Regions from separate parts of the Massilia sp. CCM 8734 genome, predicted to be linked through region 2. Evidence: riboswitches for the same ligand, from Rfam matches in the RefSeq annotation. Region 2 holds a riboswitch; each other region holds the start of a gene.
The links. Region 2 has a riboswitch for cobalamin ahead of F2P46_RS00535 (TonB-dependent siderophore receptor). Riboswitches for the same ligand answer to the same signal wherever they lie in the genome.
Positions count from the first base shown of each region.

Region 1: linked by a shared signal. The riboswitch ahead of F2P46_RS33355 (TonB-dependent receptor) and the one ahead of F2P46_RS00535 (TonB-dependent siderophore receptor) in region 2 are both predicted to bind cobalamin.
Region 3: linked by a shared signal. The riboswitch ahead of F2P46_RS10875 (CbtB domain-containing protein) and the one ahead of F2P46_RS00535 (TonB-dependent siderophore receptor) in region 2 are both predicted to bind cobalamin.

Region 1 covers NZ_WHJI01000062.1:17,751-25,583, forward strand. Annotated here, with positions in the region: gene F2P46_RS33350 (iron ABC transporter permease) at 1-666, opposite strand, end outside; gene F2P46_RS33355 (TonB-dependent receptor) at 695-2,569, opposite strand; cobalamin riboswitch at 2,651-2,873, opposite strand; gene F2P46_RS33360 (histidine phosphatase family protein) at 2,868-3,413, opposite strand; gene F2P46_RS33365 (adenosylcobinamide-GDP ribazoletransferase) at 3,415-4,206, opposite strand; gene cobT (nicotinate-nucleotide--dimethylbenzimidazole phosphoribosyltransferase) at 4,216-5,250, opposite strand; gene F2P46_RS33375 (DUF2868 domain-containing protein) at 5,541-7,019, shown strand; gene F2P46_RS33380 (DUF3482 domain-containing protein) at 7,016-7,833, shown strand, end outside.
Region 2 covers NZ_WHJI01000001.1:124,530-132,362, reverse strand. Annotated here, with positions in the region: gene F2P46_RS00535 (TonB-dependent siderophore receptor) at 36-2,135, opposite strand; gene F2P46_RS00530 (hypothetical protein) at 2,134-2,295, shown strand; cobalamin riboswitch at 2,320-2,538, opposite strand; gene F2P46_RS00525 (SGNH/GDSL hydrolase family protein) at 2,783-3,871, shown strand; gene F2P46_RS00520 (hypothetical protein) at 3,889-4,557, shown strand; gene lnt (apolipoprotein N-acyltransferase) at 4,563-7,022, shown strand; gene F2P46_RS00510 (FAD-binding oxidoreductase) at 7,081-7,833, opposite strand, start outside.
Region 3 covers NZ_WHJI01000009.1:117,076-124,908, forward strand. Annotated here, with positions in the region: gene F2P46_RS10855 (DUF2300 domain-containing protein) at 1-1,468, shown strand, start outside; gene F2P46_RS10860 (DUF2135 domain-containing protein) at 1,486-2,238, shown strand; gene F2P46_RS10865 (hypothetical protein) at 2,370-2,735, shown strand; gene F2P46_RS10870 (hypothetical protein) at 2,803-3,171, shown strand; cobalamin riboswitch at 3,250-3,475, shown strand; gene F2P46_RS10875 (CbtB domain-containing protein) at 3,625-3,822, shown strand; gene F2P46_RS10880 (CbtA family protein) at 3,813-4,565, shown strand; gene F2P46_RS10885 (ferredoxin) at 4,569-4,904, shown strand; gene F2P46_RS10890 (cobaltochelatase subunit CobN) at 4,894-7,833, shown strand, end outside.

The DNA of each region.
Region 1 (7,833 bases), on a different contig from region 2:
GGCGCTGCGCAGGGCAAACACGAGGCCCACGGCCAGCACAATCCACGGCAGCGGGCGCAAAGGCGCACCGGCGATGTCGCCGATCATCCAGAAAATCATGCTGCGCAGACGGCTTTCGGGCGCAATCGAAAGCATCAGGGTGACCAGCGCAATGCAGGAGGTGGAGAGAATGGCGCCGGTCAGCAGCAGCAGCGACGAGCCGCCTTCGGCCGCCGCGTTGCCGCGCAAGTCGCGCCGGGCCAGCATATACAGCAGCATCGAGACGGCCACCGCGCCCACGAAGGCGGCCAGGTCGACCATCCACATGGCCCACATGAACAGCAGCGCGGCCAGCGCGCCGACCGAGGCGCCGGCCGAGATGCCGAGTACATACGGCTCGGCCAGCGGATTGCGCAGCAAGGCTTGCATCATCACGCCGGCCAACGCGAGCGCGCCGCCGGTGACAAAGGCCACCAGTGCGCGCGACAGGCGCAGGTCGAGCAGGGTGGCGGCCAGGGTCGAGGTGTCGCCTTTCGCAAGGGCGATGAGCGCGCCCGGCATCTCCGCCAGCGGGACCGGCACCGAGCCGACCATCCCGGCGATGACCAGGCTTGCCAATGCCAGCAGCGTCAGCGTGGTGATGATGACGCTGGCCCGGTGGCGCATAGTGCGAAAGAACGGATGCATGCGACTCCTGTTTGGTGCTTAATGGTGCTTAACGGATGCCGTAGCGGATGCCGGCAAACACCTGGCGGCCCGCGGTGGCGTAATTGCGCGCCAGTTCGTATTGTTTGTCGGCGATGTTGTTCAACCGTAGCACGGCTGACCAGTCGTGGGCAAATCGGTACGAGGCAAACAGGTTCACCACGCCGTAGCCGGGCAGCGTGGTGCGGTTGGCCAGGTCGTCGAAGCGCTTGCCGGATACCTGCACGCCGACGCCGGCGATCAGGTCGCCCGCGTTGTACTCCACGGCGAACTTGGCGTGGCGCTTGGCGCGCCGTTGCAGGTTTTTGCCGGTGGTGTCGTCGCGCGGGTCCTGGAAGTCGAGCGAGCCGCTCATGTCGACATCGCCCAGGCGGGTGCGCGCGCCGAGGCTGACGCCTTCGAGCGTGGCGCGGTTGACGTTGTAGGCGCAACCGTTCGGGTGCGAATCGAGCTGCACCGGGCATTTGCCGGTGTTGACCAGCAGGTCGGTCAGGCGGTTGCGGTACCAGATCGCGCTGGCCTCGGTCGTGCCGTCGTTGTAGTAGGCGCCGCCTTCGACGTTTTTACCCTGTTCCGGCTTGTTGGTATCGACCCCGTAGCCCGGGTAATACAGTTCATTGAAGGTCGGTGCGCGAAAACTGGTGCCGGCGCTGGCGTTCACGCGCAGCGCGCGCGTGAGCTTGTAGCCATAGCCGATGCCGCCGGTGGTCTTGTCGCCGTACTGGGTGCTGTCGTCGCGCCGCGCGCTGGCGCTGGCCAGGTGGTTGCCGCGCTTCGCCGAGTAGGCGGCGGCGACCGAATTGGTGGCGCGGCTGGCGTTCAAGGCGCGCGTGGTGTCGGCGAACACGCTTTCCACGCGACGTTCGAGCACCAGTTGCAGCAGGTCGCTTCCAAGGGCGATGTCGTGCTGCATGCTGTAGGCGTGCGCGCGCGTGTCGATGCGGTTGCTGGCCGTGGCGCTGGTGAAGTTGACCGATTTGTCGTCGGCCTCGGAGGCCTGCAGGCTCATTTTCCAGCTTGTCGTGAACTGGTGTTTGGAGTAGACGGCGATGTTGTCCATGTTTTGCACGCTGCGCACGTCGAACGGGTTCGGGCCGGAGTCGTACTGCGACGCCAGGTGGCTGTGCAGGTACAGCAGCCCCGCTTCATGGCCCTTGGCCAGCACGATGCCCAACTGGCCGCTGGCGCTGTCGCGCGCGTAGCCGTCGTTGTCCTTGTTATACGACGAGGCGCCCGGCTTGGTGGCCGAGAAGCCTTCGTCCTTGTCCTTGGACGCACCAAAAGCGTAGTGGATGCTGTTCTCGCCTTCGCTGGCGCCAGCCACGCCGAACGTCATGGCGCGCGCCTTGTCGCTGCCCGCTTCCACGGACGCCGTCACGCTGGCCGGACCGGCGCCGCGCCGGGTGAAGATCTGCACCACGCCGCCGATGGCGTCGGCGCCGTACATGGTGGCCAGCGGGCCGTAGACGATTTCGACGCGGTCGATGTTCGCCAGCGGCAGGGTGGCCCAGTTGGCGATGCCGATGGTGGACGAGCCGATGCGCACGCCGTCGACCAGCACCACGGTCTGCTTGGGGTCGCCGCCCCGGATGAACACTTGCGATGCCGCGCCCGGACCGCCGTTACGGGTGATTTCGATGCCGCGCTGCTTTTGCAGCAGGTCGACGACATTGCCCGCGCCCGAGCGCGCAATGTCGGTCGCGCTGATCAAGACATGGTCGCTCAGGACATCGATCGACGGCTGCGGCGCGCGCGCGGCGGTGATGATGACGGCAGTATTGGCAGTAGCTGCCGAATCGATGGGGCTGTCGGCGAGGGCGCAAGGGGAGGTAAAAGCTAGCGCGAGCGACGTCAGGGCCGCGTGGCGTACAACAGGAAAGGTCATGACAAGTCTTCAGTGAATGCGATTGCGAGCAACCGGCCGACGTCCCCGTTGGCCAGATTGAAAAGGAGCGTGCAACTGCCGCACGTTCCCACCTGTGTTGGCCGGTATCCGGGCTGGCAAATGCGGCCGTCTCACCTTCCCATGCCAAATGCACAGTGGTCAATCGAGGCGGCTCGTCGCCATGTCAGCGACATTTGCTTACCGTTGCGGGGGCAGCACACGTTGGCCTGTTGCAGGCTTCGTGTTTCCCAGTTTAACTGCGCTCATGGACATGGGCGCGGGCACCAAAACCCGATAATTATACACAGTCGATGGTGACGGTCTCGCCGTAGGCGATGGCGTGGGGACGCTGCGCCGCTTCCAGCGCCATGGCCTCGGGCGCCAGTCCGCGCGCGCGGGCCAGCAGCAGGCGGATGGCGCCGGCGTGGCAGATGACGATGGCGGCGCTCGTGTGCGAACGCATGCAATCGGCATAAAACGCCGACACGCGCCGCGCCATGTCGGTCACGCTTTCGCCCCCACCCGGGCGGTAGCCGGCCATGTCGGCGACCCAGGCGTCGATGGCGGCGCGCTCGATGTCGTCCCAGCGGCGCATTTCCCAGTCGCCGAAATCGAGTTCGGCCAGGCGAGGGTCGTAGCGCACCGCCGCCCCGCCCAGGGCTTGCGCCAGTCCGGCGCAGCGCCGCAGGGGGCTCGAGAACATCGGTGCGCCGGCCGGCAGGCGCTGGCGCAGGGCGGGCAGGGCCAGCGCCTGCAGTCCGGGATCGACAGCCAGGTCGGTGCGCCCGTAGCACACACCTGGCGCCACCTGCGGCGCCAGGTGGCGCACCAGATACAGGCGCATGTCAGGGCCAGGCGCCGCGATGGAAAAACGCCAGCAGCGCCAGGTAGATGACCACTTCGGCCACCTGCTGCACGGCGCCCAGGCAGTCGCCGGTGTAACCGCCGATGCGGCGCAGGCACTTGGCGCCCAGCCACCACGCCACCAGCGCGGCGCCGGCCACGCTGGCGAGCAGTGCAAGCCAGGGCAGCATGCCGGCCGTTGCTAGGGCCAGCGCGGGCATGCCGGCGCAGGCGCAGGCGATGCCGAATTCCCGGTGGCTCATATGCTGGGCCATCGGCTTGGCCTTGCCGTCGGCGCGCGCGTATTCCATTTCCCAGATCAGGCTCACCGCCGCAAGGCGCGATAAAGGATGGGCGATGAACAGCGCGACGATGACGGCCGGTGTGGGCAGGGACGCGAGCAGCACGCACTTGAGGCCCACCGTAAGCCCCATGCCGACCGCGCCATAGGTGCCGATGCGCGAGTCCTTCATGATCTCGAGCACGCGCTCTGTGCTCAAGCCGCCGCCGAAGCCGTCGCACATGTCGGCCAGGCCGTCTTCGTGGAAGGCGCCGGTCAGGTAGATGGCCGCCGCCGTCGACAATATCACCGCCACGGGGGCCGGAAAAAGCGCCGCCGCGCCGGCGTACACCGCCGCCGCCACGCTGGCCACCACCACCCCGACCAGCGGAAAATAGCGTGACGCATGGTGCAGCCAGGATGGATCGAAGCCCACCCAGCCCGGAATCGGCACGCGCGTAAAAAATTGCAGCGCGATGAAGAACAGCCGGCACTGGTGGACGATGCTGGCCATGGCGTGTTTTTACGCCGACTGGCCGGCCACGCGCGCCGACTGGAAGGTGGCCATCTCGCCGAGGAAGTTGACGGCCGCGTGCAGCAGCGGCAGCGCCAGTGCGCAGCCGGTGCCTTCGCCCAGGCGCAGGCCGAGGTTCAGGAGCGGCCTGGCGTGAAAGTGCTCGAGCATGCGTGCGTGGCCGGCTTCGTCCGAGCAGTGCGAGAATACGCAGTAGTCGAGGATGGCCGGCTGCAGGCGCGCCGCCACCAGCAGCGCGCTGCTGACAATGAAGCCGTCGATCAGCAGCACCATGCGCCGTTCGGCCGCCTTGAGCATGGCGCCGACGATCATGGCGATCTCGAAGCCGCCGAAGGTGGCCAGGATGTCGAGCGGCTCGCTCATGTCGCCATGCAGGGCGACGGCCGCCTCGATCACGCTTTGCTTGTGCAGCACGCCCTCGATTGACAAACCGGTGCCGGCGCCGACGCAGTGGGCCACCGGCACGCCGGTCAGCTTGTGCATCAGCGCGGCGGCGGCGGTGGTGTTCCCGATGCCCATTTCGCCGAAGCCGATGACATTGCCCTCCAGGTTGCCGACGATGCGCATGCCGTGCGCCAGGGCGGCGGCGCATTCGGCCCAGCTCATGGCAGGTTGCTGCGCGAAGTTGGCGGTGCCGCGCGCGACCTTGCAGTCCATGAGCGCCGCGCGCTTGCCGAAGTCGTGGTTCACGCCGGCGTCGATAATCTGCAGCGCGCAACCGTTCTGGCGCGCGAAGACGTTAATCGCCGCGCCCCTGGACAGGAAGTTCTCGACCATCTGCCAGGTGACGCTTTGCGGATAGGCCGAGACGCCTTCCGCCACCACGCCGTGATCGGCCGCGAACACCAGGATGGCCGGCTTGTGCAGGGCCACCCTGGTCGTTTGCTGGATCAGGCCGATCTGCCGGGCCAGCGTTTCGAGCGCGCCCAAACTGCCCAGCGGCTTGGTCTTGTTGTCGATCGCTTGGGCCAGTTCGCTGGCCAGCAGTGGGTCGTGGGTGGAAAGTATGTCTGGGAGGCGCATCGTGAGGAGAGATAAGAAAGTGTCAAGAAAATTCCGCGTTAAGATAGCACATCCACGCTGTCGCGTTCTTGCAAGGCCAGCGTAGGGCGGTAATGGTGTTAACTTTGGCCCGTCATTCCTGCCACTGGCAGAAATGACTTCCCGCGCAGGCGGGAATGACGGTTTTTAGGTTGGTGGCCAAAAATCCGCTTAACTTAACGGCATTAGCGTAGGGCTGCAAAGTGCGGCACAATTGGCTTGTGAATGTTGTCGTTTCATACAAATGAGCTGGTAAAAAGAACAGGAAAAGCATGAACGAACAGGTGGCAAGGGACGTGGTGCTGGTGCGCGCGATCGAAACCATGGACGGCAAGCACGAGGTGCTGAGCGACGACGATCGCCTGTACGCCAGCCGCAGCGCGAAGGAGCTGGCGCAGTGGCAAGCGTCCGACAGCAAGTCGGCAGTGACCACCGAGCACTTTTTGCAACAGCGCGCCGAGCAGATCCTCAAGCGCCTGAGCGAGCGCACGCCCGCGTTCGCCGCCATTGCGCGCCGTCGCGGCGGCTTCAAGGCGCTGTCGCTCGGCTTGCCGCTGCTGGCGCTGGTGCTCGGCGCGGCGGTCGACCGGATCGGCGATCCGCACCGGGTCGACTTGCTGTCGGCGCCGCTGCTGGCGATTATCGGCTGGAATATGCTGGTGTATCTGTTGTTGATGGCGTGGGTGCTGGTGCCGGCACGGAAGAACGGCTGGGTCTCGCCGGCCTTGATGCGCCGCCTGAGCGGGGCGCAATTGTCGCTGCCGCGCAAGCTGCCGAACGTGCTGGCGGCCGGCTTGACCAATTTCAGTCTTCAGTGGAGCGAGCTGAGCGCCAGGCTGACGCAGGCGCGCCTGGCGCGCACCATGCACCTGGCCGCCGCGATGTTTGCGGTGGGCGCGGTGCTGTCGCTGTACGCGCGCGGGTTCCTGACGCAATATGTGGCCGGCTGGGAAAGCACCTTCCTCAACGCCACGCAAGTGCACGGCATCCTGTCGGTGCTGTTTGCGCCGGCGGTGGCGCTGTTGCCGCTGGAAGGCTTCAGCATCGCCGACATCGAGGCCTTGCAATTTTCGAAAGTGCCGACCGGGGCGGGCGGGGCCAAGTGGGTGCATTTATATGGTGCGACCTTGCTGCTGCTGGTGGTGCTGCCGCGCCTGGTGCTCGCTGGCGTGGCGCACTGGCGCGCGCAGCGGATGAGCAATCAATTTCCGCTGGACCTGGAGCAGCCCTACTTCCGCAAGCTCAACGGCGAGGCCGGCACGACCGCGCCAGCCCTGCTGCGCGTGCTGCCCTACAGCTACACCTTGGACGAGGCGCGCGACAAGGGCCTGGCGCAGATTGCCGTCACCCTGTTCGGCGACCAGGCGCGGGTGATGCTGCGCCCGTCTTCCGGCTATGGTGAAGAAGCGGTCGATATGCTGCGCGACCTGAGCGTGATTGACGCCAATGTGACGGAGACCGCCGTGCTGTTCAGCCTGGCGGCAACGCCCGAGAAGGAAAATCATGGCGCCTTTCTCGACCACCTGGTGCGCGCCTCGAAACGCGGCATTGCCGTGCTGATCGACGAATCGGCGCTGACCGAGCGCAGCGGTGCGCAAGCCGGGGCCGATGTACGGCTGGCCGAGCGCATCGCGCTGTGGCAACAGTTCTGCCAGTTCCACCGCGCCCCGGCGACCATCGTCAACCTGCTCCATCCCGAGCGCCGCCCGCTGGAGCTCGGCGCCGGACTTAGTTTATCGAAGGCATCATGAGCGACACCCCTGTCCATATCCAGTTTGCACTGATTTCGCACACCAACAACGGCAAGACCACCCTGGCGCGCACCCTGGTCGGGGTCGATGTGGGGGAGGTGCGCGACGCCGCCCACGTGACCATCTTTGCCGAGTCGCACTTGCTGCTCAAGACAACCGAGGGCGACACCCTGCAACTGTGGGATACGCCCGGCTTCGGCGACTCGGTGCGCCTGCTCAAGCGGCTGGCCATGGCCGGTAATCCGATCGGCTGGTTCCTGCGCGAAGTGCTGGACCGCTACCGCGACCGCCCGTTCTGGCTCAGCCAGCAAGCGCTGCGCACCGCGCGCGACGAGGCCGATGTGGTGCTGTACCTGGTTAACTCGTCCGAACATCCGCGCGACGCCGGCTACCTGCCGGCCGAGATGCGCATTCTGGAATGGCTGGGCAAACCGGTGGTAGTGCTGCTCAACCAGCTGGGGCCGCCGCGTCCGGCGCACGAAGAGCAGCAGGAACAAACGGCCTGGAAACAGCACCTGGACCAGTACAAGATCGTGCGCGATGTGCTGGCGCTGGATGCCTTCGCCCGCTGCTGGGTGCATGAGCGCGTCTTTTACGAGGCGGTGGGCAAGCTGGTCGAGGAGCCCAAGCAGGCCGCTTACGCGCGCCTGTTTGCGCTGTGGGAAGCCAACAACCGCGAGCGTTTCGTCGAAGCGATGCGGATCACCAGCGCCCAGATCACCAGCGCCGCGCGCGACAGCGAGCCGGTCGAGGCCGACGAGAAAACGTTCATCAAGTCAGCCATGAAAGTGGTGGGCCTGGGCAAGAGCGACCA
Region 2 (7,833 bases):
GTCGAGTACTGCGATCAGCCGGCCCGCCGCGATCGTCAATAACGCCACTGGACCGTCAGTTCCGCATGGCGCCGCGCACCCAGCAGGTACTGGCTGCCGCCGTACGAGGTGCTGGCGTACAGCTTGTCGGCCAGGTTGCGCAGGTTCAGTTGCACCAGCACGTGGCGGCTGGCCTGCCAGCCGACGCTCGCATCGAGCACCGTGTAGGCCGGCAGAGACTGGGTGTTGGCGTTGTCGATAAAACGCGCGCCGACGTAGCGCGCGCCGCCGCCGGCGCGCCAGTCGCCGCTGCGGTAGCCGAGCCAGAGATTGGCCGAGGACGTGGGCGCGTCCGCCGGACGGTTGCCGGCGCGCGAGACGTTGCCGCTTTCGACCAGCTGGTCGAACTGGGCGTCGGTATAGACCGCGTTCGCTTCCAGGCGCCAGGCCGGCGCCAAGGCCACGCTGGCGCTCACCTCCACCCCGCGCGACGATTGCGCGCCGCCCTGGATCGACAGCGCCGGCTTGGCCGGGTCGCGCGTGATGATGTCGTCCTTGCGGATGCGGTACAACGCGGCCGTCCACTCGGCCTTGCCGCCGGCCAGCGATTGCTTGACGCCCGTTTCCAGCTGGCGCGAGCGGGTCAGCTTGTAGCGGCTGTTGGCCAGGTTCAGCGACAACAGGCTGGTCACCGGATCGCTGCCGCTGCTGACCTGGCCGTACAGCGAGGTATCCGGCGCCAGCCTCCAGGTCAGGCCCAGGCGCGCGGCGGTCGATTGCAAGGTAGCGTCGAAGCCGGCCGCCCCCTGCAGGCTGGTGCGCTCGACCTGGTAGCGGTCGTGGCGCAGGCCCGCCAGCAACAGCACAGTCTCGCTGAATCGATAAGCGTCTTCGACATACAGCGCATGCGTGACGGTATCGGTCGTGAAGTCCGGGCGCAAGGGATCGGGGCTGTCGAACACACCCGGCGCAAAACCGGTCGGCGCCACGCTCGATGCGCCGCCGTAGGGGGCGTTATTGGTGTGGGTGAAATTGATGGTGGCCGCTTCCCACCCGGCCGCCAGGCGGTTGGCGCCGGCGTCCCAGCGCGCCTCGAGCCGGTTGCCGGCCTGCTCCTGGTCGTGCGCGATGGCGATGTAGTCGCTGCGTTCGACCAGCTTCGCCTGGGCGTCGTAGAAATAGCTCTCCACATTGCGCCAGTGGCGGCGCGCCTTCATGTAAACGAGTTCGTTGCTGACGCTCAGGGCCGGCGTGACGCGCCAGGTCAGGCGGGCCAGCGCCTTGTCATCATCAAGGCCGATATCGGCGTCGCCGACGTTGTAGTTCTGCCTGCGCAGCGCGCGCGCCAGGGCGCCGTTGACCAGCGGGGTGCCGAAGTAGCGCTGCGGCTTCTGCTCCAGATGATCGAGCTGGAGCTCGAGGTCCAGCGTGGGCGCCAGCGCATACGCCAGGCTGGCCAGCACTTTGCCGTGGCGCGCATCGCCGCGTTCGATCAAGCCGTCGCTGCGGTCGGCGTAGGCGTCGATCCGGAACGCCCCGCCCTGCCCCAGCGCGCCGCTGGCGCCCACGCCGGCGCGCAGTGCACGCCCGGCCCCGATGCCGGCCATCGCCTCGAACGCGGCGGCGCGCGTGGGCGCCTTGCGCACGGCATTGATGGTGGCGCCGGTGGTGCCGCTGCCATGGATCACCGAGCCCGGGCCGCGCAGCACTTCGATGTACTCGTAGCCCCACGGATCGGCGGGATAGCTTGCCGTGCCCGAGCCGACCTGCGGGCGCTGGCCGTTTTCCAGGATGGCGATGGCGCTGTTGCCGCTAAAACCGCGCGCCGAATAGGCGATGCCGTTGCCGGGCGAGCTGATGTCGGTCAGGCCGGTGGTGCGGGTGACGGCGTCCTTGAGCTGCACGTCGCCGCGCGCTTCGATGCTGGCCGCACCGAGCGACTCTACGCTCGCCGGCAAGTCCTGCGCCGCCCGCCCGCTCCGGCTGGCGGCGCCGATCTCGCGCTTGAGGCCAAGGCCGTCGTCCGACGCCGCCTGGATGGTTACCACCGGCATCAGCGCCGGTGGCTGGGCCCGGGCGGCCGGGGCGCACAGCAGTGCGATGGCGGCGACGATGGGGCGGATGGGGGTGGAACAAGCGTGGCTGGAAAACATCATGGAAGCGCCTGACGTAGTGAATGACCGGATCGGCCGATGGTTACGTTCGCAAACGCATGCGCCGCCACCATGGCACGCGCCGCTCGCGCAGGGCGAACGGAAACACGTACAACGGCGGCGTGCGCTTGCATTGGCAAAACAGAAAAAGGACGACAAATAACAGGCAACCCCACACCCCGGGCGTTGCGCGTGCATCGTGACTGGCCGGTCTTCTGGCTCGCCGTCATCCTTCCCTGGTCTTGCCTTCCCATGCACTGCACAGTGGCGTTCGATCAAAGTCGTCAGGCTTACAGCAGCGGGGGCTGCGCCGGACTGGCGCGAGATGAAAATCTCGTGCGTCACCGGCTTCCCGTTTCACCCTCCAGCCGACAAGCGGGAGGGCACCATTCACATTGGGCGCATTTTAGTGCGCAAAATCGTTTTTGTCACATCTTTCCTGCGCCAGCCAGCGGGATGGCGTGGGGATCCACCGCCCGCTGGCCGTACTGCGCATTTACAACAAATCTACCGATTTTCAATGTTTTCTGTACAAGACGAATGGTTAATTAGCACGCTTGTGCATATTTGCAATACATTGAAATGCCCGCGTTCAGGTTGGCCGGCATGGCAGGCCTGGCGGACGGGTCCAACTAAAAAGGAGACGCTTCATGAGCATTCGCTTTCGTCGTTCTTTGCACACCTTGTTACCCTTCCTTGCACTACTCGCCCCGGCTTCCGAGGCAGCCGCCAGCACCCTGAACCAGAACGCCTCGTGGACCATCGACCGGGCCGGCACCAGCACCAAGTACCGCTCGGTGGCCTATGGCGACTCGATCTATGCCGGCTTTAACGGCTCCGTCACCAGCGCGGCCAAATACGCGGCGCCGACGGTCAACGCGGAGTATCTCTCGGGCCAGTGGGGCGCCGACGTCGAAAGCGTGCGCCGCACCAAGTCCGGCGCGGTGGCCGAGGACGTGTACAACAACAAGATCGTGGCCGAGCGCTCGTATATGCAAGCAAGTAACACGCGCGTGGTCACCTTCGAAATGTGCGGCAACGATGGCTTGCAGGCGCGTTCGGCCTTCAAGAGCCAGACTGGCACCTGCAACTACAGCGTGCTGACCGCCGCCGAAACCAGCTGCAAGAAGTATGTGACGGCCGCGATGGACTACATCAACGCCAACGCCTACGCCGGGGTCAAGCTGAAGGTCGTCTCCAACCTGCACTATCCGGGCTACGCGGTGGACAATGTGCAGAGCACCTGCAAGGATGCGGGCACCGGCGCCACCGTCAAAATGCAGGACAAGTTCCTGCCCGCGCTGGCCAGGATGAACTTCATGATGTGCGACGTGGCGCGCCAGAAGGGCTTCCAGTGCGCGGATAATTTTGCCCAGTACATGGGCGCCGACTACGACAGCAACGGTGACGGCCGCATCGACGCCGAGGGCTTGCGCTATGTGAGCGGCGAGAGCGAAACGAGCTACGTCAACCGCCTGACCACGGCACTGCGCTCGACCATCCGCGACGCCAACACGCACTTTGTGTCGGCGGGCAGCAGCTACGACTACATCCAGTCGGACGACACCCACCCGACCTACAATGGCAGCACCTTCAGTTCCGGCCTGTTCGGCAGCACCACCGGCAGCGGCGCGCCGCGTTACACGAGCTTCAGCGGCGGCAAGAATCCGATCTGGAACCAGTACGGCCATGAGCGCATGGGCTGGGCGGTGTCGACCTACAATCCGGTCACGCCGTAAGCAGCGGGCGCCGATCCGTGGACACGCCTCCGCGTTCCGGGCCGGCGCAGTCTGGCAGCGAGCAGTCCGCTGCCAGCCGCGCCTGGCGGCCCTCCCGGGGCCGCGCCGTCATCGTCATGCTGCTGGCTCTTGCCTGCGGCGCCGCGCTGTTCTTTTTATGGAAGCCGACCCGCAGCGGGGCCGGCGCCGCCGCGCCGATGGCGGCAGCGCCGCCGCAGCCGACGCATCGGCCGGCTGCGGGCGTCGCACGCGCGCCAGCGCCTGTGCCGGGGCCGGCCGCGCCGGCGCGCCCGCCCGAAGGTGACGCCGACCCCACGCGCGACCTGTCGAGCTACGTCGCGCGCGGGGAAAATCCCAGCATGGCGCAAGTCATCGAACGCCTGCACGAGCGCGGCATCCATTCCGGCCTGGGCGCCTTTTCGCCACCGGGAACGAGTCCGCCGCTGGTCGGGCTGGCGGTGCCCGAGGATTTCGTTTTGCCGAAGGGCTATGTGCGCCATCACCAGGCCACCGATGACGGCCAGCGCATCGAAGCGGTGCTGATGTTTGCACCCGATTTTCAGTTGGTCGATGCCAGCAACAAGCCCATCGAGATGCCCAAGAACCTGGTCGTCCCGCCGGAACTGGCGCCGCCCGGCTTGCCGATCCGGCGCATCGTCATTCCACCGGCACGGTCGGGGCGCTGACCACCATGGCCTTATTGAATCACGCGACAGTGCGCACTGCCGGGGGCATCCTCGCCAGCGGCGCCATGGTGGCGCTGTATGCGCGCGGCGGCGTCGCCTGGCCGCTCGGGTTCGTACTGCTGGCGCCCTGGCTGCGCATCCTGGACGCCAGCCCCACCTTGGCGGCGACCTTGCTGCGCGCCTGGCTCATGTCGCTTGCCTACACGGCGGCGGCGTTCGCCTGGTTCGGCTCCGCGCTCGGGATCTATGCGCAGGTCGGCGCGGCCACCGGCGTGGCGCTGCTGCTGCTCGCCGCCCCGCTGTTCCAGCCGCAATTCATCGTCTTCGCCCTGGTGCGCCACATCACGCTGCGCCGGCATGGCGCCGTGCTGGGCGCACTGGCCGGTGCGGCGGCCTGGGTGGCGACCCAGGCCGCCGCGCCCGGCTTGCTTGGCGACACGCTCGGCCACGGGCTGTATCCATCGCGCCTGCTGCGCCAGGGCGCCGACGTGGGCGGCACCGCCGGCCTGACCGTTCTGCTGTTGCTGGCCAACGAAGGCGTGGCGGCGGCGCTGGCGCGCCGTGCCGATGGCTGGCGCGTCGCCGCCCGCCCGCTCGCGGCCGCCGCGCTGGCGCCGCTGCTGCTGGCCGGCTACGGCCTGGTGGCGCTGTCGGCCAGCCCCGCTCCCGCCGGCAAGCCGCTGCGGGTGGGATTGATCCAGTCGAACATCGTCGCCTACGACCGCCAGCGCCAGGAAAAGGGAACCCACGCGGTGGTGCGCGAGATTCTCGATACGCATTTCGCGATGAGCTACGACGCTGTCGTGCGCCAGCGCGCCGATGCGGTGCTGTGGCCGGAAACGGCCTACCCCACCACCTTCGGCCATCCGAAGAGCGAGGCGGGGGCCGACTTCGATCGTGAGATCCTGGCCATCGTCAATGCCGCCGGCGTGCCGTTCGTGTTCGGCACCTACGATCGCGACAGCGCCGGCGAATACAACGCCGCCGCGTTCGTGCAGCCAGGCGCCGGCCTGACGGGTTTTTATCGCAAGACGCACCTGTTTCCACTGACCGAGTACGTGCCGGCCTGGCTGGACGGGCCGCGCTTGCGGCGCGCCCTGCCCTGGACCGGCGACTGGCGGCCCGGCAACGGCGCACGCGTGTTTCCATTGCGCCTGGCCGACGGCCGCGAGATTCCGGTGCTGCCCCTGATCTGCCTCGACGATGTCGATCCCGCCCTGGCCATCGACGGCGCGCGCCTGGGTGCGCAAGCCATTCTCACGATGTCGAACGACTCCTGGTTCAGCGCCAGTCCGCTGGGGGCGGAAATGCACCAGGTGGCGGCGGCGTTTCGCAGCATCGAAACGCGCCTGCCGCAGTTCCGCGCCACCACCAACGGTTACAGCGCGGCGATCGACGCGACCGGCGGTGTGCTGGCCGGCACGCGCATGGGCGAACGCATCCTGGTCATCGCCGATGTACCGGTGCGCGTCCCGCCGCGCACCTTGATGGTGATCTGGGGCGACTGGGTCGGACTGGCGGCCGGCGCCTTCCTGCTGGTACTGGCGGCATGCTCGGCGTGGCCAGCGTGGCGCCCGCGCGCCGCGCACGCGCCGGCGCCTGTGGACCTGAGCATGCCGGGGCCGGTCGATGTGGCCGTGCTGTCGCCCGCCGCACGCATGGCGGCGGGCCTGTTGCGCGTGTTCGCGCGCGGCAGCCTGCTCTGGATGTGCATGACGCTGCTGCTTGACGAGGCCTTGCGCACCAACACGCTGGCGCAAATGCGCATGTTTTCCGCGTTCTTCCTGGCGCCGGAAGCGGCCGCGTGGTGCGTGCTGTTCCTGTTTTCCGCAAAGCTGTCGCTCGCCGATGGCAGCCTGGTGCTGGCACGCGACGCGCGCCGCCTTCAGATCGCGCTGGCCGACATCGCCACGGTGCGGTGCTGGCGCCTGCCGCTGCCCTGTCCCGGGATCTCGGTGCGGCTCGCCGGCGGGCAGCGTTACGCGCTGGCGCTGACCGATCCGGGCGCGCTGGCCGCGCACCTGGCTGGCGCCGGCGGCCCGGCCATCCAGCAGCGCACGCATTCGCGCACGGTGATGCAAGCCTACGCGCAAGCGGCGCTGGCGATGCGGCGCTCGCGGCTCGATCATCCGGTCGCCAAGTTCGTGCTGCTGCCGCTGGCGCTGGCGATTCCGGCTTTCCACCTGCACCAGCAAATTTCGTACGGCGGCCCGTTCGGGGAATACTACAGTTTTGGACTGAAGGCTTACCTGACCGCCTTTGCGCTGTGGTGGGCGGCCTGGGCGATCGGCGTGGTGCTGAGCGGCGCGCTACTGCGCTCGGCAATTGAAAGCGCGACCCTGCTGGCGGCATGGCTGCGGCCCGCACGCGCGGTCGATATCCGCCAGCGGCTCGAACGCGGCGGCCACCTTGCGCTGTTTCTCGGCCTGCCGGCGTGGCTGCTGCTGACCATCTTCCGCGCTTAGGAAACCGACTTGAGAATACCGTGCGCCAGTGAGCCGCGGCCCTGGCTAGCGTCGTGGGTTAGCCGGGGGAGTCCGGCATCAGGCGGACGCCAAAATCGGCGGGCTTGAATGCGGCGGGCCAAGGCCGCTCCAGCATGAGGTCGGCAGCCAGGGAGCCGAGCGTATCGGAACAGGCGGCGCTGGAACCATTGCCAGCCGTTGCGACAAACAGGCCATTGCCCAGGGCATCGATATATGGCTTGCCGTGATCGCTGTACGTGACCAGGCAGCGCTTGACCTGAACCGCGCTCACGTCAAGGCCGGGAATCAATGCGCACAGGGCCTGCACCATATCCTGTCTTGGATGCTGGCATCCATGCTTCATCCAATGCTGCATCTGGTCCAAGGTTTGTAAAATCACGTCTTCATCGGTATTGGCGCCAAGTTTGATGTAGATATTCCCATCGGGATACACCAGCGGCGGGGTGAGATAGACATCGGAGATCCGTGGCGCATCGATCTGGTAAGCGATTGCCGGCATGCCGCTCAAGCGTTGCGCATCGGCGCCGGAGACCTTGACGAGTATGGTGGTTTCCGATTTGACCCGGATGGCTATTTGCCGCCGGAAGAACCCAAAGCAATTGGAATACGCTCCTGCGCAGATCAAGATGTTCTTCGCTGTGAATTGCCGCCCCTGGTCGGTCGTCAATGTCCAGTGCGCCGGGGTCTTTTCAGCGGCGACGACCGTTTCGCGGATGACGCTGGCCCCCTGCCGCATGGCGATGGACAGCTGGCTCCGGATCAGGGCGCGAGGGTCGATGATGCCGGCCGG
Region 3 (7,833 bases), on a different contig from region 2:
GACCCCGGACTACACCTGCGGCGGCCAAAAGAACGAGGAAGTGTACTGCTGCACCGCCGGTAAAAGCATCGCGCGCGACCTGGCGCTGGCGCAGTCGTGCGGCCTGTTTTTCTCGCCGGCCCGGTTAATGCTTACGCGTCGCCCGTGGCAGCAATATTGGAGCGAGCGTCTCGGGCGCGATGCGAGCGGCGAATACGACTGGCTGGCCGACCCGGCCAACCTGGCGCCGGAACGCCTGGTCAGCCTGCGCAGCCTGATGCTGGCGCTGGCCAGCATTCCGGCCGACAGCCGCAAGGACGCCGAGTCGGCGCTGCTGCACGTGGTGCTGGGCGCGCGCGGCGTCAACACCGCCAGCTGGTTCGGCAGCCGCCTGCGCGTGAAGACCTACTCGTGGCACCATCCGCAGCGCACGACCGAGCGGCTCGGCGGCGCGGCCGGCTGGCTGGCCGATGGCACGCCGCTGTGGTTCGGCGGCGCCGACACCAGCAGCCGCATCCTGGAAAAATGGGCGCCGCGCCTGGCCAGTACCTTGCCGTCGGCGGCGGCGCCACTTGACGCGGGCTGCGTGGTGGTCGATTACTTCGCGCGCTATCCGATCAAGGCGGTGGCGGCAGGGCGCAACGCCGCCGTGCCGGGACTCCTTCGCGGGCCGTACCAGGTGCGCTTCAAGAACGGCCGCAGCCTGGCGTTTTTCAGCCAGAACGACATGGTGCTGGAGCGCGATCCGCAGGGCCGGACGCGCCTGACCGGACGATTCGGGGTCAACGAGTACGTGGCGCGCGTGATCGACCGTGAGGGCGGTACCAGCGCGCCGGAGGCAGCCAAGGCGCTGGCGGTGGCGGCGCGTACCTATCTGCAGCAGAACGCGCAGTGGGCCGAGGGTTGCCAGCGCATCGCCGACAGCAGCGCCACGCAGCGCGTCGCTCCCCAGCCGGCCAGCGTGGCGGCGCGCGCCATCGCCGACTGGACCGACCAGCTGGTGCTGTCCGGCGTGAACGTGCGCTATCACGCCGATACGGCGTCGAAGGACACCATGGCGTGGAGCCAGGCGGTGGAAGAGGCGCAGCGGGGAATGCGTTTCGACGCCATCCTGACGGCGGCCTATCCCGGCGCCGACCTGACCACGCTCTCGGGCGGCGACTCGCAGCAGTGCGTGCGCCTGCCCGGCGCGCAGGCGTGGCTGGCGCGCGAACTGCCGCAGTGGGAGCGCGTGCTGCGCAAACAGGCCGGCTACGAAACACCGGCCGAACCGCCGGCGGTATGCCATCTGGTGCGCGGTGCGCCGTATTCGGAGCAGTCGCGTAACCGGATCTATTTGCGCGGCCTGGCCAGCCGCGAAGACCGCATCACCCTGGCGCACGAGTTCCTGCACCTGGGCCTGCGCAACCACCCGAGCGGGCAGGATGAAGTCCTGGTCGAACAACTGGCGCGGCGCCTGGTCGATACGCGCCTGGAAGCGCATCAATAATCCCACCACACCTGATCATGAAAATACTGTTGATATCCGCACTGCTGTTGTCCACCACCGCCCTGGCCCAGGTGAAGATCGACTCGCCCAACAGCGGCTGGCGCAATTCCAAGGGCGCCAAAGAGGCGTATTCGCAGGATGTGAATTATCCGGCGGCGTCGGTCAGCGTGCAGGAGGGGCAGAGTCCGACGGCCGAGATTCGCGGGCGCATCGGCGGCAAGGGCAAGAGCAAGCCGGCCACCCTGGTGGTCAACGGCGTGGCGATGCCGATGGCGGTGCAGGAAGATGGCAGCTTCGCGCGCCCGTATGCCTTCGGACGCGGGTCGAACAGCGTGGAAGTGCGCTCGCCCGACGGCAAGGCGCGCAATCGCACCCAGTTCCTCGATTCGTACGCCGGCAAGACCCAGTCGCGCCTGCGCGTGGTGCTGTCGTGGGACAGTGACGGCACCGATGTCGACCTGCACGTGGTCGCGCCCGACGGCGGCCACTCGTGGTACGGCAACCGGGTCATGCCCAACGGCGGCGCGCTCGATGTCGACGTCACCACAGGTTATGGCCCGGAGATTTTTTCCAGCGCCGCGCCGCCGAAGGGGAACTACCACGTCTATGTGAACTATTACGGGGCCGGCCAGGACAGCGGCATCCTGACGGTGGCGCAGGTGGCGATCATCACCAACGAAAATTCACCGAACGAGCGCCAGGAAGTGGTGCGCGTGCCATTGCGCGCGCCGGGCGAACTGACCTTGGTCAAGTCGTTCGTTTATCCTTGACCTGCGCTCCGAAAACAACGCCCTTCATCGGCGCTTTGACAGTTTTTGAAAGGCATGTAAAACTGTCGTCAGGAAATACGATCCTGGCTGCGTACCGACCGCGCCAGTCTTCTGACGAATTGGGAGTGCAAGTGAGTACTGCAGCATGGATCTACGATGCCAGCATCGTTATCAGGAACGCCCGGCAACCGGAGGCGTTCAACGCGATTCGCACATCGTTCGAAGGATGCGACTCCTTTTTCGCCGAACGCGCACGCGCCGAACGGGACTTCCCGGCTTTCCTTGAATCGATCGGCTTCACCAGCCAGCGCCAGGAAGGCGCGCTGCTGATCGACGGCGGCGATATCGAGATCATCACCAACTGGCTGATTCGCCTGTTCGACACGCTCGGACCCTTCGTCGAAGCCGGCGGTGTGCTGGAGATCCGCGACGAAGAAGGCGAGCAGATGACATTCTGCTACGACGGCAAGCAGATGGACATCGAATTCAGCGAGTAATGCAAGGCGCCGGCGCGCCGCTTCATGCTACATTGGCACCCCATCAATTTTGAAGGAGTGCTGCGTCATGCCACCGAATCCCGACATCGCCTCAATCCGCGCCGACCTGCTCGACGAGATGGCTGCCTACATGGAGCGCTGCGCCGAAGACCCGGACAACGAGCCCCCGTACGGCAAGGCCGAAATCGACGAGTGCGCGAATATCCTCGACGCATACGCCGCCGCCATCGACAAGCTCTCCAAGCCTGCCGATCATGCAGCGATCATGAAAGAAGTTGAACGCGTCGTCGTGGCCCTCAACGAGTTCGATGAACGCGCCGGCGGCGTGATCGAGACCGAAGAGCGCGAAAAACTGTGTGACATCATCTACCTGGTTGCCAAGGATGCCGGCCTGCAAGCCGACGAAGACATCACCGAACAATGGCGCGACTGGTAAATACACGCACCGCGACGCGCACTGCGACGCCCACCTCGCGCGCAACCTTGCAATTTATATAGTCCAGACCTATACTTCGCCGGTAGTCAAGCTTCTGGTTCTGGCAAACGATCGTTTGCCGGATTAAATGGGAAGCCGGTGCGCTCCTCCACGGAGCAAAGCCGGCGCTGCCCCCGCAACGGTAAGCGAGTCAAGGATGTGTATCACGCCACTGTGCAAAGCATGGGAAGGCGCATATCCCGGAAGTGGGCTTTGGCCCCGCCACTCGCCAGCCCGGAAACCAGCCGAAGCGGTAAGTCGTTTGTATCGCGGAGGGCGATCCAGGTGGATCGCTGCGTACCGCACCCATCTCATGTTCCTTCTCTTCGTACAAGCCCCCGGTTGCCGGCCATGGCAAGACGCGCGCGTCTGCATTGGACTGGCTCTATGCGCAGTGCTTTTGGAAGGAATGCCATGTCGTCGATCCGCAGCGTCACCCCCACCTTTGACGAACAAGTCCCGTTTACCGCCATCAAGGAGCGCATCGTGCAAGCCATGTGCGCCGCCAGCCTTGGCGCCGTGCTGCTGTTCGGCGCCGGCTTCGCCTCGATGGAAACGCTGCACAACGCGGCGCACGACAGCCGTCACTCGGCCGGCTTTCCATGTCACTGATTCGCACCGCGCCCTCAACGGGCCTGGGCACCTTTAACCGCATTCTCGCCAGCGCGGCGGCGGCCGGCATCCTGGCCGGCCTGCTTCTGACCGGCGTGCAGCAGGTGCAAGTGGCGCCCATCATCCTGCAGGCCGAGGTGTTCGAAAGCGCCGCGCCCAAAGCGCTGGAAGTGGCCGCGCCGCACAGCCACGCCGACGCCACGCCGCACGAGCATGCGGAAGGCGGCGCGCATGAACACGGCGGCTGGCAGCCGGACGACGGTCTTGAACGCACCTTCTACACGGCGGTGGCCAATATCAGCGCCGGCGTCGGTTTTGCGCTGCTGCTGGCGGCGGCCATCAGCCTGCACGGCCGTGCAAGCGGCTGGCGCGCGGGCCTGTTGTGGGGTGCGGCCGGCTACACGGCGTTCTTTGTTGCGCCCTCGATCGGCTTGCCGCCCGAGCTGCCGGGCACCGTCGCCGCGCCGCTGCTGGCGCGCCAGCTCTGGTGGACCGCCACCGTCGCGGCCAGTGTCGGCGGCCTGGCGCTGCTGGTCTTCGCCAAAAACTGGCCGCTCAAGATCGCAGGCGCCTTGCTGCTGTTCGTGCCGCACCTGATCGGATCGCCGCAGCCGGCGCTGCATTCGAGCAGTGCGCCGCCCGAGCTGGCACGCAGCTTCCTGTACGCGACCTTGCTGGCGAATGCCGCCTTCTGGCTGGCCATGGGCGCGCTGTCGGGCTACTTCTACAAGAAGTTCGGCTGACCGATGCGCACCCACGACCGGCACGTGTTCATGTGCGTCGGCCCGCGCTGCACCGAAAACGGCGTGCAGGCGCAGGCCGTGTTCGAGCATATGGGGCGCGAGATTGACGCGCATCCGGACTTGTGCGTCAAGCGCACCCGCACCCACTGCATGGTCGCTTGCCGCAATGAAGGGCCGATCGTGGTGGTGTATCCCGAAGGCGTGTGGTACCGGCGCGTCGACGAAGCGGCGGCCGCGCGCATCGTCAGCGAACACCTGATTGGCGGCGCGGAAGTGACCGACCTGATTTTCCATCGCATCGGCGAAGGCGACACACTCGTGGCGGACAATGACACCTGATTTTCCTCAAGGCCCGACGCCCATCGCGCTGCTTACCCACGCATCGAACGACCTGACGGTCCTGCACCACGCCGTAAGCCAGTTGCCGCCCGAGTTCGGCGCGGTGGCGGGCGTGAACCTGCAAGGGCTCGACGCTGATGGCGGCGCCACGGCGCTGCTCGCGCGCGAGGTGCAGGGCGCGCGCATCATCATCTTGCGAGTACTCGGGCGACTCGGCAGCGTCCCCGGTTTTGCCGACCTGGTAAGCCACGCGCGCCGCACCGGCCAGCACCTGATCGCCATCAGCGGCACCGGCGAGCCCGATCCGGAGCTGGCCGCGGTGTCGACCGTCGCACCGGACGTGCTGCAACAAACACTGAACTACTTCCATTGCGGCGGCAGCGGCAACCTGGCGCAGTTGCTGCGCTATTTGTCAGATCATCTGCTGCTGACCGGATTCGGGTACGAAAGCGCGCTGGCGCTGCCGGAACACGGCATTTATCATCCCGACCTGGCGCAGGGCGCCGGCATCGACGACTGGCTGGCGCTGCGCAAAGCCGGCGCGCCGAGTGCCGGCATTGTGTTCTACCGCGCGCATTGGATGAGCGGGAACACGCGCTTCATCGACGCGCTGCTCGACGCGCTGGAAAAGCGCGGCATGAACGTGCTGCCGGTGTTTACGTCGTCCTTGCGCAGCGGCGCCGGCGGCGGCGGCGAGCTCCCGGACGCGCTGCGCTACTTCAGCGATGCGCGCGGGGTGCATATCGACGTATTGATCAACACGACATCGTTCGCGATGGGCGAGATTACGCCTGGCGGCCCCACGCCGGCCGGCTGGTCGGTAGGTGTGCTGGAAACGCTGAACGTGCCGGTGCTGCAAGCGATCACCAGCGGCATGACCCTGCCGCAGTGGGAGCAGTCCGCGCGCGGACTCAATCCGCTCGATACCGCGATGAACGTGGTGCTGCCCGAATTCGACGGGCGCATCATCACCGCGCCGGTGTCGTTCAAGTCGCGCGCCGCCGGCCTGCAGGGCGACGCGGTCGAATACGAGCCGGTGCCGGACCGGGTGGCGCGCGTGGCCGGCATCGCCGCGCGCTTTGCACGCCTCAAGCACGTGCCCAACGTCGAGAAGCGCGTCGCCTTCATGTTCACCAATTCGAGCAGCAAGGCGTCCCAGATCGGCAATGCGGTCGGGCTGGACGCCCCGGCTTCGCTGATGCGCATCCTGGACGCCATGCGCGATGCCGGCTACGACGTCGGCCAGCCGCCCGCCGACGGCACGACGCTGATCCACGACCTGGTTGCGCGCTGTTCGTACGACCAGATTTACGTGACCACCGAGCAGTTGCGCAACGCCGCCGGCCGCGTGCCCGCCGCGCTGTACGCGCAATGGTTTGCCGAGCTCACGCCCGACATGCAGGAGAAAATGAGCGGCCAGTGGGGCGCGGCGCCGGGCGAAGCGTATGTGTGCGACGGCCACCTGGCGCTGGCCGGTATCGAATTGGGCAATACCTTCGTCGCGTTGCAACCGCCGCGCGGCTACGGCATGGATCCGGACGCGATCTATCACCAGAGCGACCTGCCGCCGACCCACCATTATTACGCCCTGTACCGCTGGCTGCGCGATGTCTGGCGCGCCGACGCCATCGTCCACGTCGGCAAGCACGGCACGATGGAATGGCTGCCCGGTAAAGGGGTGGGCCTGTCGCAGAACTGCTTCCCGGACGCCTTGCTGGGCGACTTGCCGCTGTTTTACCCGTTCATCATCAACGATCCGGGCGAAGGTTCGCAGGCGAAGCGGCGCGCGCACGCGGTCGTGGTCGACCACCTGACGCCGCCGATGACCACCGCCGATACCTACGGTGCGCTGGCGCAGCTCACGCAACTGGTCGACGAGTATTATCAGGTCGAAGTGCTGGACCCGGCCAAGCTGCCGCTGTTGCAGCAGCAGATCTGGGAACTGGTCAAGCAGACCAACCTGAATGCCGACCTGCAGGCGCGCCTGCTGCACCATGATCATGATCATGACCATGATCACGATCATGGACACGGCCATCACCATCATCACGACCATGATCACGATCACGATCATCACCACGAAGAAGACGGCGAGCTGCCGGCCGCGCTGGCGTCGATGGGTGGCTCCGACGTGGCCCACCTGATCGAGGATCTTGACGGTTATCTGTGCGAGCTCGGTTCTGCCCAGATCCGTGACGGCCTGCACATTCTCGGCGGCGGTCCGGACGCGGAACAGATGCCGGCCATGCTGGTATCGCTCACGCGCCTGCCCAACCTGGATATTCCGGGCCTGCAGGCCGAAGTGTCGAAACTGTTCGGCCTGACGATGGACCTGCTGCTCGATCAAAAGGGGCGCCGCATCAACGTGGCGCCGGCACTGGCGCGGCTGGCGCAGTGCGCCGTGGTCACGCGCTCGGATGCGCTCGACGCCATCGACGCCTTGTGCCTGCGCTTGTTTACCGAACTGGCGGCGCGCGAATACCGCCCGGCCGCCATCGATGAAGTGCTCAACCTCGTCTTTGCCGACATCGACGGCGACCAGGTGGCCGCGCCGCTGCTGCAACCGGCCATGCGGGTCAAATCGAGCATGCTCTCGCAAATGGGCAAGGCACGTCCCGCGCCCGCTGCCGTGCGCGCTGCTGTTTCCCCCATCGCGCCGGCCGCGCCGGCAGTCGATCGTTTCGACGCGCTGCGCAAGGTGCTCGGTTTCGCGTGCAGCCAGCTGGTGCCGAACCTGGCGCGCGCCACCGACGAAATCGACAACCTGATCAATGGCCTGTCCGGCGAATACATACCGGCCGGCCCAAGTGGTTCGCCCACGCGCGGCATGGCGCACATCCTGCCGACGGGGCGCAACTTCTACTCGGTCGACCCGCGCAGCGTGCCGTCGCAATCGGCCTGGCGCGTCGGCCTGCAACTGGCGCACGAG